Regions from separate parts of the Alteromonas sp. B31-7 genome, predicted to be linked through region 2. Evidence: predicted binding sites of a transcription regulator. Region 2 holds the regulator's gene; each other region holds the start of a gene.

Region 1 (3,575 bases), 1.9 Mb from region 2:
GAGTCTTGCCCTTATTACCAATGAGAATAACTTGGAACTGATGTGCACCACGGTCGACACCTTTTAGCGCAAATTTGCCCGATGTATTGGTTGCTTTTTCTTTACCATCTAAGAGTAGACGGTAGCGAGGTGCGTAAGGCTTTGAAGGCTGTGTTGCCTCTATAGTGATGTTCCCTGCATTGTTTCGTATGGTTTCTTCATCAGCAGGGGAAAGCAGTTTTACCGAGTACGTTGCTGTTGAGGGAGGCGCTGAAGAAGATAAAGGTTTGGGTGAAGAAGTGAGGTTAGCGGCAGGAACCAGGTTTTGGGTTTGGTTCGCAAATGTTATTTGCTCTGCTTGCGCTTGAGGTTTATCAGTAAACACATAGCTGCCGTCGGCAAGCTTCACTTTGAAGATGCTTTTTTCTTCAGGTACAGTTTGCTGTGCCTGAACTATCTGGCTTGCTTGTGCTGCAAGGCCTAACGAGGCAATGCTTAAAGTGATTGCTAAACATACGCGGTTCACGGGGTTACTCAGTCACGCGATTATAAATACATAATAGAAAAGCTTTGCCAATAAAAAAAGCCCGCAATTGCGGGCTTTTGTATCAGACTTAATACCTAACAGCTTATACGCTGTAGTACATGTCAAACTCAACTGGGTGAGTTGACATATTAAGGGTAGTCACTTCTTCAGACTTAAGATCAATGTATGCATCAATCATGTCGTCTGTCATTACACCGCCTTCCTTAAGGAAGTCACGATCGTTATCTAGTGCTTCAAGCGCCATTTCTAGCGAGCTTGCAACAGTTGGGATTTCTGCTGCTTCTTCTGGAGGAAGGTCATAAAGATCTTTATCCATTGAATCGCCAGGGTGGATCTTGTTCTTAATTCCGTCAAGACCAGCCATAAGCATTGCAGTAAATGCAAGGTACGGGTTAGCTGTTGGGTCAGGGAAACGTACTTCGATACGACGCGCTTTATCGCTAGTTACGTATGGAATACGGATTGACGCAGAACGGTTACGAGCAGAATAAGCAAGCATTACTGGCGCTTCAAACCCTGGTACAAGACGCTTGTACGAGTTAGTTGATGCGTTTGCGAAAGCATTGATAGCACGAGCGTGCTTAATGATACCGCCAATGTAGTAAAGTGCTTCTTCAGAAAGACCTGCGTACTTGTCACCTGCAAAGATGTTTTTACCATCTTTAGCAATAGATTGGTGGCAGTGCATACCAGAGCCATTATCACCTACAAGAGGCTTAGGCATGAAAGTCGCTGTTTGACCGTATGCGTGAGCAACGTTGTGAACAACGTACTTGTAGATTTGAATTTCGTCAGCTTTCTTAACAAGGGTGTTGAATTCGCAAGCGATTTCGTTTTGACCCGCAGTCGCCACTTCGTGGTGATGCGCTTCAATAACTAAGCCCATTTCTTCCATTACCATACACATAGCAGCACGAATGTCGTGGGCAGAATCTACTGGAGGTACTGGGAAGTAACCACCTTTTACGCCTGGACGGTGAGCCATGTTGCCGCCTTCAAACTCTTCACCAGAGTTCCACTTTGCTTCTGCAGAGTCGATTTTGTAGAAAGAACCGGCCATGTCAGTATGGAATTTAACATCATCGAATAAGAAAAATTCTGGCTCAGGACCGAAGAATACAGTATCACCGATACCGGTAGACTTAAGATACTCTTCTGCGCGACGAGCAACTGAACGAGGGTCACGTTCGTAACCTTCCATAGTAGAAGGCTCTACGATGTCACAACGAATATTAACTTGCGTTTCTTCTGCAAAAGGGTCAACTACGCAGCTGTCTGCATCTGGAAGAAGAACCATGTCAGATTCGTTGATGCCTTTCCAACCTGCAATTGAAGAACCGTCGAACATTTTGCCTTCTTCAAAGAATTCATCGTCAACTTGGCTAGCAGGGATTGATACGTGTTGTTCTTTACCTTTAGTATCAGTAAAGCGTAAATCTACAAATTTCGCTTCACTCTCTTTAATAAGTTCTAATGCCTTATCTACTGACATCGTGTCCTCCAGGTTTAATGTAAAAATGCGGAATGATCAGCTTCATTCCAACAGTGCTAAAGTGAAAGCGATTATCATGCCATTTATCGCTATTCCTATTTATACGGCATCGCAGCCGATAAAGTCCTTTCTGTCATTAGATTTTTGCACTTCAATGGTGCATTAAGGCACTGCAAGGGTGCAATGTAAAATTATTGTTGTCAGCTAGCCTAGAGTAAGTCGCCGAGGGTTGCCACTTAAACCTGCATCTTTTTCGCTAACCGTTTTACCATATGCGTTCTTTAACACGTTTTAAAGTACGCCATTCAAAAACATTTACGGTTTGTCGAAAAAAAGAGGCGCAAACGTCGTGGTTTTTCTGTACAATCCGCGCAAATTTCTCTATCTGCATTTTTTGCAACAAATCTAATGCATACTATTTTGGTATGTATCGATTTACACAGGCTCTATTAAGCATGAATACCACTGATATTAGTAAATTGCGTAACATCGCAATCATTGCCCACGTTGACCACGGTAAAACAACATTGGTTGACAAACTGTTACAACAGTCGGGCACCCTTGAATCTCGAGGCGAGCAAGAAGAGCGCGTGATGGACTCGAACGACATCGAGAAAGAACGCGGCATTACCATCTTAGCGAAAAACACTGCAATTAACTGGAATGACTACCGTATCAACATTGTTGATACTCCGGGACACGCCGATTTCGGTGGTGAAGTAGAGCGTGTTATGTCAATGGCTGACTCTGTACTTCTTCTTGTCGACGCACAAGAAGGTCCAATGCCGCAAACCCGTTTTGTTACACAAAAAGCGTTTGCTCAAGGTCTTAAGCCAATTGTTGTTATTAACAAAATCGATAAGCCAGGCGCGCGCCCTGACTGGGTAATGGATCAAGTTTTTGACTTGTTTGATAACCTAGGTGCTACAGATGAACAGCTAGATTTCCAAGTTGTTTACGCTTCAGCGTTAAACGGCTGGGCGTCATTGGATGCCGATGCGCCTACCGATGACATGACACCACTTTTCCAAACTATCGTTGACCAAGTAGCTGCGCCTGACGCAGACGTTAACGGCGGTTTCCAAATGCAGATTTCTCAACTAGATTACAACTCTTATGTAGGCGTAATTGGTGTGGGTCGTGTAAGCCGTGGTTCTGTTAAGCCTAACCAGCAAGTCACGGTGGTCACTGCTGACGGTAAAACACGTAACGGAAAAGTGGGCCTCGTATATGGTTACCTTGGTCTAGAGCGACACGAAGTTGATGCAGCCAATGCGGGTGATATCATTGCTATCACAGGTCTTGGCGAACTGAAAATCTCTGACACGATTTGTGATGTCAATGCGGTTGAAGCACTTCCACCTCTTTCGGTAGATGAGCCAACGGTTACCATGACCTTCCAAGTTAATACTTCACCGTTTGCGGGTAAAGAAGGTAAGTACGTTACGTCTCGTAATATCCTAGAGCGTTTGAACGATGAACTGGTTCACAACGTAGCATTGCGCGTTGAAGAAATGGCCGATCCGGATAAGTTCCGCGTGTCAGGTCGTGGTGAAC
Region 2 (3,575 bases):
GTGAATGGTCAGTTTATCGGTATCTATGTATAAGTCTGCTCGTTCAATCACAGGAGCGAGTAAAGCGGCTTCTGCTTTAATAGATTCAGACAAAGACTTATTCAGTTTTGCCAATGGATGTAATCGTCGGGTTTCACTAAAGCGTTTGACGAGAATGTCGTCACTGGCATCAATGTAGACGATGGTCATGGACCAAGAAGAGGGAAGGTAGTCGAGTATTTCAACTAAATCGTCTGGGTTTTTGGGTAGGTTACGTACATCAATACTTACAGCAACTTGATCGTATTCGTCGACTACCGTATGGGTAAGGGTAGGTAATAAATTGACGGGGATATTATCTACGCAATAATACCCTAAATCTTCCAGTGCCCGTAAAGCAACAGACTTCCCTGACCCCGAACGACCACTAATAATAATTAGTTTCAATTGGCCTCTCCCTTAAGATGGCATTAGAGTTAGCTTAGCGCTGCAATAATATCGTCGCTATTGGTGGCACGCCTAATTGCCTTCACGGTCTCTTTGTCACTCAATTTACCTGCAACCGTGGCTAGGGTTTGTAAGTGCCCCTCGGTTTGCTCTTCTGGAACCAATAAGGCAAAGAAAATATCTACCGGTTGGTTGTCCAGCGCGTCAAAGTTGATGGCAGGGTTACTAGTTACAATAATGGCGATAACACTTTCCAATCCTGCCAGTCGACCATGAGGCAGTGCAATACCATTTCCAATACCCGTACTGCCCATTCTCTCGCGGTTCAATAGGCTCGTGAGTACTGTCGTTTCATCAATATTATCGTTGTTTTTGGCAGCGATATTACTGATGATCTCTAGAATTCGTTTTTTGCTGTTACATTGAACCGCACATTCAGTGCGGTCCAAACTTACGATTGCTTGAATTTCCATAAGCGTGAGTTAATGCTTTTTCAGCTTTTCCTTATGCTTTATGACTTGCCTGTCTAGTTTGTCAACCATGCTGTCTATTGCTGCATACATATCAGTATTTTCAGAGGAAGCAAAAACCTCAGCGCCACTTAAATGCATGGTCGCTTCGGCTTTCTGATTAAGTTTTTCAACATTGAGAATGACATGCACATTAGAAATGTGATCAAAGTGCCTCTCTAGTTTGCTGAACTTGGTATCGACATAATTACGCAAAGAGTCGGTGATTTCGACGTGATGACCAGTAAGGTTGATTTGCATATTTCGTCTTCCTTATATTTATGAGCCAGTTAAAGTAAGCTCTTTCGCTGGTTAGACGGTGGAATCGACAATGATTCCCGGTATTTTGCTATTGTCCGCCGGGCGACTTTAATGCCCTGTTCGGCCAACAATTGAGCAATCTTGCTATCACTTAGTGGCTTGCTTGGCGTTTCAGCCGCTACAAGCTTTTTAATCAGCGCGCGGATGGCAGTAGATGAACACTCACCCCCAGACTCCGTGGCAACGTGACTAGAAAAGAAGTACTTCAATTCAAATATCCCACGTGGGGTATGCATATACTTTTGCGTGGTGACACGTGAAATGGTGGATTCATGCATATCAACCATTTCAGCAACATCGTTAAGCACCATGGGCTTCATCATTTCAGGGCCATGTTCAAAAAAGCCCATTTGTTGCTGCACAATACAATTAGCAACCTTCATCAAGGTGTCGTTTCTTGATTCAAGACTTTTAATAAACCATTTTGCTTCCTGCATATGAGAGCGAATGAACTGCGAGTCGCTACTATTTTTCGCTCTTCTGCTCATGGCCGCATATTGCTGGTTCACACTAAGTTTAGGCAAGCTATCTGGATTAAGTTCAACCACCCAACGACCACTTTTCTTGGTGACCGAGACATCGGGTATAACATACTCAGGCTCTTTAGTGATAAGAGCGCTACCTGGGCGAGGATTCAATGTTTGCAACAAGCGCATAGCTTCGCGTAATTGATCTTCTTTAAGACGGCTTTTACGCATCAGCGTACGATAGTCTTTGCTACTGAGTAGGTCTGAGTATTCTTCTATCAGTTGTTTGGCTTCTTTTAACCAAGGCGTATCATCTGAAAATTGGCGAAGCTGAACCATCAAGCATTCTTGTGGTGTACGCGAGCCTGAACCAATAGGATCGAACATCTGAATACGTTTTAATACGCATTCCACTTCGTCTAATTCAACCGGCTCCTCCATATCTTCGGAGTTGACAGACTCTAAAATGTCGTCAAGGGTGACGGTAAGATAACCAGACTCGTCAATTGAATCGATAATAGCCGTTGCGATGGCACGGTCAGTATCTGAAAAGTGGGTAAGACGCATTTGCCATAGCAAATGTGCTTGAATGTCTTCGGTGGTTTCGCCTTGGAAAATCTGCTCATCGTCATTATTCGAGGGCCCAGGGGCGGGTGCAGAAGACGCTGAGTAATATTCGTCCCACGTGCTGTCTATGGGTAATTCATCAGGTAGGTCATTCTTCTCTAATGCGTCACCGGCTTCAAGCGTATCGCTTGATGCGGTAGTAACGGCGTCTTGAGCGACGTCATCCCCGTCGATATTGTTTTTCTCTAATTGAGGCTCATCACTGCCTTCTTCTACTTCAAGTAGAGGATTTGAGTCTAGGGCTTCCTGGATCTCCTGTTGCAGGTCGAGCGTTGACAGCTGCAGCAGTTTTATCGCCTGCTGTAGCTGAGGTGTCATGGTAAGTTGTTGACTGAACTTTAACTGTAAAGATGGTTTCATCTACGTCTTATTTACTGTGCTCTTATTGTGAATATACCAGGTGCATAATTTGAAAAATGACAATTCTGTTACATTAACTATAGCCTGAATTGTTCACCTAGGTATACATCCCTTACTTTTTGATTACTTAAAACCTGCTCTGCCGTTCCTTGGGCTATTAATTCACCGTGACTCACAATGTAGGCTTTTTCACATACATCCAATGTTTCTCGTACATTGTGGTCTGTAATGAGGATACCGATACCTCTATCACGAAGGTGCTGTATTATCTTCTTTATATCATTAACCGATATAGGATCAACACCAGCAAATGGTTCATCGAGTAAAATAAATTGCGGATTGGCTGCTAGCGCACGCGCAATCTCTACGCGACGGCGTTCTCCACCTGATAAACTCATTCCTGTACTATTACGTATATGGTTAATATTAAATTCATCAAGAAGGGCGTCGGCTTCTTCTTCCTGTTGTGATGAATTTAAATCTTTTCGTGTCTGTAAAATCGCCATGATGTTTTCAAACACGGTTAGCTTGCGAAAAATAGAGGCTTCCTGTGGCAGGTAGCCAATGCCCTTACGTGCGCGTTCGTGCATAGGCTGGTGGGTGAGCTCACCATCATCAATGGTGATTTTTCCCTTATCTAGTGGCACAAGACCCACAATCATGTAAAAGGTGGTGGTTTTACCTGCGCCGTTAGGGCCTAGTAAGCCCACGATTTGCCCGGTTGAGACCGACAAACTAACGTCTCTCACTACTTGGCGAGATTTATAGGCTTTGGCTAAGTTACTTGCGCTTAGTGTTGCCATGGTTAGTTATCGTCCTCGTTATTCTCGTCTTCTTTCGCCTTCTCATCGGTCAGCTTGCGAAT
Region 3 (3,575 bases), 1.9 Mb from region 2:
GCGGGTACAGAAACGCTGCTGAGAATTGCCGTAGACATTATTTTTCCCTCAGACTTACTTTATAACGTCTTAAATAAAGTGTCTGAGGAGTTCCCCTTGCTACGCATAGAAATTGAAGAAACGGTATTGTCGGGCGCAAATTCAATGCTCAATAGTGGCAATGTAGATATCGCCATTTCACCTTTTACCTATCCCACGGGGTTTAGTGAAGATCTCTGCGAAATCGAATTTGCAGCGGTAGCACATCCCGACCATCCATTACATGCGCTCGACAGGCCGCTAACATTAGAAGATCTCAAGTCTCATCGACAAATCGTTGTACGAGATTCCTCTGCTGAACGCAAAGTGGATGTTGGCTGGCTTGGTGCAGATCAACGTTGGACCGTCAGCCATATTCGTACGTCGGTGGATATCATTTCCCAAGGACTTGGTTTTGCTTGGCTGCCCATTGCGATTATTAAAAAAGAATTAGAAGAAGGAGCATTACTTCCTTTGCCCCTTGGTAATAACGGGGGGTTACGTAAATCGCTGCTGTATTTATCATTTGAAGATGGTGACGGACTGGGGCCGGCGGCGCGCTCTTTCATTGGAGAACTGCGATACCAAACCATGAATCTCCCCTCAGCTCACGGCATGTTGCAACCTTGCGGTGAGCCTTTATGTTAATCCTTGCATTATTTGCTGGCCGCTCAATAAGAAACCACAGGTAGCAATAGATAAACCCAACAACGCCACCGCGCCGTCGTCGGTAGCCATACCTATGGCCATAATGAGGACTGCCACCGCCGGTATTAGCCCCATAAAAGGTACTAATTCTAAAGGCACCATGATAAGTCCGCACAATGCACAACTCAGGGCGTTTAACGAGCGAAAAATAGGTTGGCGCATGAAAAACCAACGAGGAATTAGAAACCTATCAACCCTTAATGCATAAGGCTTCATTTTCGTAACCGCCGTATGGAGGTGATCGCCCTCAATTTCGAGCTTCATAATGCCGTTAGGTAACCAAGGGTGGCGACGACCGAGTAATATTTGCAGAGCAATGAGTAATATTGTCACGCCAGTCAGTGATGGTACGCCCGGTATTGCCCCTATGGGCGTAGACGCGATAAACGCAGGCATGGCCAACATGGGGCCAAATCCTCGCTTTTCTAATGCCTGCCAAAAGTCTGCGAAACACATGCTGTTGGTATCAGGTTTCGGCTGCATTTTGCCTAGCAGCTCATATAAGGTCATTGACCGTTCAGCCTTACCGTGCAACATTTTCATTCCCTGTCGGTTATTTTTACCCTAAATGTCCGGCCTGCGTTGTTGCCATGCTTGTTGCTATAAACCCACCTTCAAAATTATAAAAACAGATATAAAACAACTAATTACATCAACATAAAGCCATTTTTACCGCCAACTTCCATTCTTTATATTGCTGCGAAATGACCTACACATGACGTTAAAGCAGACCAGAGTCCATAGAGATAATGCTAATTATATGCCACACACCGAAAGCGCATTCTGGCGGTTATCTGAACGATATACCCTATAAAAACTCAACAAAATGACGTCATGCTGGCCATATTGTCACGCGGCACGCGAAAAAACGGCCTCCGCCCCGCTTAGAGATTTGACGTGCTGTTCTTTAACATTTTGGGTGTTTAAAACGCAGACACTAAGCGCCACTTAAGTGCACTTATAGCTTGTTGGCATACTACCTGCAAAACTGTGAACCATAGTCGGCGTGTGTTTGCATAATTGAACAGGGTTTTCACTTCAAAACGCGATTCTATTTAAAAATAACCCCCATGCGCCTTGACGTGTGCAATTGCAAATTTAGCCACGACAGGTACTATTCACTGTCGCCGCCAGAATATATTTAGTCAAAAAATAACGATTTATAATATTGATCTTATAGCCTTTTACTCCGTAGTAGTGAGGTTATTGGAAGTTTAGAAAAGGAAATTTACGTGCTTACTGTTTTGCTTGTAGACGACGATGCGGAATTTACAGAAGTTGCCTGTACGATTATTGAGTTTCTCGGTCATGAGGTTCTAACTGCTGCTAATTTAGAAGAAGCAAGAGACTGGTTAACGAAAGAAACCTTCGACCACGTATTACTCGATTTTATGCTACCTGACGGGAGTGGAGCCCATTTATTCGATGAGCTCGATACCCTTCCCAAGCGCCCCCGCGTTACACTAATCACAGGTCACCCATCAGTGAAGGGCATTATTAAAGGCCTGTGCGGACCGAATATTGATTATCTTGTTAAACCCATTCAACGTGAAGACATAGAAGCGGTTTTATCCGGTAAACCACAAAAAGCCCCTGTGGAAGACGATATTATTGTTAAACACTTTGATTTGTTGATTGGGGAATCTGCGCCAATGCAAGAGCTGTATAAGCTTATTCAACGGGTGAGCAGAACCAGCGCTAATGTCATGCTACTAGGCGAAAGCGGTGTCGGTAAAGAAGTGGTTGCCGCCGCTATCCACCGAGCGTCAGACAGCGAAGGCCCCTATATTGCCACCAACTGTGGCGCATTTTCTAAAGAACTTATTGGCAGTGAACTCTTCGGTCACGAAAAGGGCGCGTTCACTGGCGCTGTGGGGCGCAAAGAAGGCGTGTTCGAACAAGCCGAAGGCGGCACCTTGTTTCTAGATGAAATCACTGAAATGCCTATCGACATGCAACCTAATTTGTTGCGTGTACTTGAAAACAAAGTGGTTATCCGAGTGGGTGGCACTAAAACTATTCCTGTTAATTGCCGCGTGGTTTCGGCAACCAACCGTACCATGGAAGAAATTGCACAAAGCAAAGTGCTTAGGGAAGATATTTATTTTCGATTAGCGGTATTCCCTATCACTATTCCTCCCTTGCGGGAAAGAAAGGAAGACATTCCCCTACTGGCAAAAAGTTTCATTGAAGAATTCAACAAAGACAATGGCTCAAATTTCATTTGGCAATCTAGTCAACTAGACACGCTTCAAGCTTACGATTGGCCAGGTAATGTGCGTGAATTACGCCACTTCGTTCATCGCGCCGCCATAATGAGTGATCCTGAGAAGTCAGCCATTGAGCTTCCAAAAACCATAGAGTCTCCCTTTGCGAAAAAACAAAGTACGGCCCCTGCACTGCAAGCGGGTCGCACAATTGAAGATGTAGAGAAAGAGCTTATCTACGCCACCTTAGAAAAGGTAAATGGCAATAAAACCATGGCAGCTGAGATGTTAGGTATCAGTACAAAAACCTTGTACAACCGTCTCCATGCGTATGGTGACTTGAGTAAAGAGGAATAACGGTGGGCGCCAGTATGAAAGAAGAAGAATTTGCACGTTTAAGTGTTTATGTTCACGATGCTCGAAAACCACTAAACCGGATTTCGATGCAAGCAGAGTTGGTTAAAATGGCACTAAATGGTGATGTGCCCGCCGACAAGGCTATGGCGGCGTTGGATAAAATTATATCCAGCGCTAAGGATTGTAGTCACACCCTATCTGAAATGACTTCAGAACTCGGTGATTCAGTTTCGGAATAACCTCATGGTGAATAAACTCTTATCTTCGCTGTATAGCTGGATAATT
Region 4 (3,575 bases), 270 kb from region 2:
CTCAAGGTAGCTTACAGTTCACCAACACTGCACTTGATTTAGCGATAACAGGTAACGGCTTTTTTGCCACAGTGCCAGATGAAACATCCCGTGATTTCTCTTTCACACGGGCAGGTCAATTCAAATTGAATGATGACAACTATGTGGTAAACAGCAACGGTGATTTACTGCTAGGCTTCCCCGTTAATTCTGACGGTACCAGCTCATCAGTGGCACTAAGTACCACTGAGCCGGTATTGATCCCAGACTCATCAGGCTCACCTGCACAAACTTCCGAAGTTGATATAAGAATGAATCTTCCGGCAAGTGATGCGGGTGTGGAAGCTGCCCAGTTTGATCCGGAAGACCCGTCTACTTACAACGCTGCGACATCAGTCACCGTGTATGATTCACTGGGTGACTCACATGTTATGACTTACTATTTTGTGAAAGATGATTCTGCCACCAACGAATGGTATGTCGCGACAGCTGTAGATGATCAACTCGTTAATTTACAAAATGAAGATGGCACCACGTCAACACCTGGTGATGTGGGTGTGCATTCATTAGGGACAGCGACGGGTAACGATGTGACTGCCGCGAAGTTAATCTTTTCTGATGGCGGTGATTTCGTTGGCATCGAAAACCCGGATGGCAGCACCAATCCTGATTACACGTTAAATACTGAAGCACTTGCCAGCGTATTATCAAACGGTGCCGATCCTACTCAAGAAATTACCATCGACTTCAACCTTGACCCCGATGAAGCTACCGTAAATGAGCCTACACAGTATGCGTCAGCGTTTGAAGTGACTTCATTAGAGCAAGATGGTTTACCAGTAGGGCGACTGACGGGGATTGATATTGGTCCGGATGGATTAGTACGTGCCACATTCTCAAACGGGACTTCAGAGCCCATTACACGTGTTGCTCTCGTGCGTTTTGCCAATGAACAAGGGTTAACTCAGCAAAGCAGCACAGAATGGAAAGAGAGTATTCTATCGGGTGAAGCACTTGCTGGGGAAGCCACAACAGGTACCTATGGTGAAATTAACTCATCAGCGCTAGAGCAGGCCAATGTTAACTTAACCACCGAGTTGATTGATATGATTATTGCCCAGCGTAATTTCCAAGCCAACTCTCGTGCCCTTGAAGTGAATAACTCTCTGAATCAAACTATCTTGAATATTCGATAAATAGTCACTCTTCAAAAAAGCCGCAGATTACTGCGGCTTTTTTATATCTTTCATTTTTTGTACATATTGGCATCGGCCTTGCAAAACCTGTGTATGGTTTAACCAGAGTCAAAAGTCAGTCATGGACAAACTTCTCTACATAGCAGCAAGCGGTGCCTCTCAAGACCTTTTAGGGACTGGGATTAGGGCAAATAACTTAGCCAATGCACAAACCACGGGTTTCCGTGCTCAGCTAGAGCAGGCAAGAGCAATGCCGGCGTACGGCGAAGGTTTGCCGACCCGCGTTTTTTCTATGACAGAAAGCCCTTCTAATAACTACGAATCAGGCCCAATGATACAAACGGGGCGTGACCTTGACGTAGCGATTCAAGGTGATGGTTGGTTTGCCGTTCAAGATGAAAATGGCCAAGAAGCCTATTCTCGTGATGGTAACTTCAAACTGGGCGACGACGGAATTTTGACAGATATCCATGACCGCGTGGTTTTGGGTGACAATGGTCCAATATTTTTGCCCGTTCCTCTAGATAATCTCAACATTGCCGCCGATGGCACTTTGTCTATGCGCCAGCTAGGCGCCCCAGCAAATGTTATTGAAGATATTGGTCGGTTGAAGCTAGTCAGCCCCAATTATGCGGATATGGAACGGGGTACCGACGGTTTATTTAGAATGGAAGACGGCACACTGGCACCCGCCAATGCGAATGTAAAAGTGATGTCGGGCATGCTTGAAGGTTCGAATGTAAACGCTGTGGAAGAGATGGTCGATATGATCAATTTACAGCGTCACTACGAGTTACAGGTAAAGGTTATGAAGCAAGCCGAGGAGTTGGATACTCGCGGCAATACCCTGCTTCGCATTTTATAATTGTTTTTAGTGACGTTGTGGATAACTGCAACGACGGGAGGTTTATATGCACCCAGCATTGTGGATTAGTAAAACAGGTTTAGATGCTGCACAGACTGATGTTGCCGTTGTCTCTAACAACCTGGCCAACGCATCAACGGTGGGCTTTAAAAAGGACCGCGCCGTATTTGAAGATCTACTTTATCAAAACATAAACCAGCCGGGTGGTCGCTCTTCGGCGGATACTGAGCTCCCGTCAGGTTTAATGTTAGGTTCGGGCTCTAAAGTAGTGGCAACCCAAAAAGCCCATACTCAAGGGAATTTGTTGACCACCGAAAATGCCTTGGATATGTCTATCCAAGGGCGCGGGTATTTTGAAATATTACAACCTGACGGCACCATTGCATATTCTCGAAATGGTCAATTCTCATTGAATGATCAAGGTCAAATTGTGACATCGGGTGCTGGCTTCCTTTTGCAACCAGAAGTGGCTGTTCCCGAAGATGCGCAACAAATCACGATTTCACAAGATGGCGAAATTAGCGTGTCTGTGCGTGGCGAGGCTGAGCCTCAAGTGCTTGGGCAAATGAATATTTCGGATTTTGTTAACCCCACAGGGTTACAGCCTATTGGTCAAAACCTGTTTGTAGAAACCGCTTCCAGTGGCGCACCTATCCAAGGCGTACCTGGCTTGCAAGGGCTGGGTTACATTTCTCAAGGTACGTTAGAAACGTCGAACGTTAACGTTACAGAAGAACTGGTAAACCTTATCGAAAGCCAGCGTTTGTACGAGATGAACTCCAAAGTGATTTCATCGGTTGACCAGATGCTTGGTCAAGTCATTCAGCAGCTATAGCAGGTAACGTGATGAAACGTATTCTGGCACTTTCTGTGGCGATAATAACTTTAGGGGGCTGTGCAAGTACAAGCCAACCTCCTGTTGAAGCGAATGATCCTTCTTTCGCTCCAGTGGTACCGGATTACCCCCGTGAGACGATTGTAGAAGACGGCTCTTTGTTTCGCTCTTATATGGCAAACAGCCTTTATTCTGATGTAACAGCGCGCAGAGTGGGTGACATCATTACCGTGGCGCTCAGCGAAAGTACGTCAGCGAGTAAATCGGCTGACACCACTACCGCGAAAGACTCTTCCGTGAATCTAGACACCATTACCGGGTTAGGTGGGCAAGCAGTGAATATTGGCGGGCAATCTATTCAATTAGGTATAGGGTCTTCCAGTGACTTTTCTGGTGATTCGGCAGCGAATCAAAGCAATAGTTTATCGGGGGCCATTTCTGTCACCGTGGTTGACGTACTGCCCAACAATAACCTTGTTATTCGAGGGGAGAAGTGGTTAACCCTCAATCATGGTGATGAATACATTCGTTTGACTGGCATTATTCGTCCAGCGGACATTAGCCCTGAAAACGAGATTGTCTCAACCAAGGTGGCTAATGCTCGCATTCAGTATTCTGGTACAGGTTCTTTCGCTCGTGCGCAAGAAAGGGGCTGGTTAACCAAGTTCTTCGATTCAACTTGGTGGCCGTTGTAAGCCAA

What was found. Region 2 encodes sigma-54, which starts transcription at its own class of promoters, with help from an activator protein. Its sites were predicted from a motif close to GTTGGCACGNNNNTNGNNT; they were not measured.
Region 1: a site for sigma-54 is predicted at 2,084-2,102, ahead of glnA (glutamate--ammonia ligase). Genes of this name have one in related genera too.
Region 3: a site for sigma-54 is predicted at 1,476-1,494, ahead of IUA53_RS07820 (exopolysaccharide biosynthesis protein). Genes of this name have one in related genera too.
Region 4: a site for sigma-54 is predicted at 1,241-1,259, ahead of IUA53_RS15115 (flagellar basal body rod protein FlgF). Genes of this name have one in related genera too.

Annotation. Positions count from the first base shown of each region.
Region 1 is NZ_CP065233.1:990,507-994,081, forward strand. It holds gene IUA53_RS04170 (hypothetical protein) at 1-505, opposite strand, end outside; gene glnA (glutamate--ammonia ligase) at 609-2,018, opposite strand; gene typA (translational GTPase TypA) at 2,474-3,575, shown strand, end outside.
Region 2 is NZ_CP065233.1:3,740,152-3,743,726, reverse strand. It holds gene rapZ (RNase adapter RapZ) at 1-426, opposite strand, end outside; gene ptsN (PTS IIA-like nitrogen regulatory protein PtsN) at 456-899, opposite strand; gene hpf (ribosome hibernation promoting factor) at 909-1,196, opposite strand; gene IUA53_RS16335 (RNA polymerase factor sigma-54) at 1,226-2,710, opposite strand; gene lptB (LPS export ABC transporter ATP-binding protein) at 2,788-3,513, opposite strand; gene lptA (lipopolysaccharide transport periplasmic protein LptA) at 3,516-3,575, opposite strand, start outside.
Region 3 is NZ_CP065233.1:1,840,896-1,844,470, reverse strand. It holds gene IUA53_RS07825 (LysR family transcriptional regulator) at 1-666, shown strand, start outside; gene IUA53_RS07820 (exopolysaccharide biosynthesis protein) at 658-1,263, opposite strand; gene IUA53_RS07815 (sigma-54-dependent transcriptional regulator) at 1,959-3,290, shown strand; gene IUA53_RS07810 (hypothetical protein) at 3,305-3,529, shown strand; gene IUA53_RS07805 (sensor histidine kinase) at 3,534-3,575, shown strand, end outside.
Region 4 is NZ_CP065233.1:3,473,200-3,476,774, reverse strand. It holds gene flgE (flagellar hook protein FlgE) at 1-1,175, shown strand, start outside; gene IUA53_RS15115 (flagellar basal body rod protein FlgF) at 1,297-2,040, shown strand; gene flgG (flagellar basal-body rod protein FlgG) at 2,087-2,875, shown strand; gene flgH (flagellar basal body L-ring protein FlgH) at 2,887-3,570, shown strand.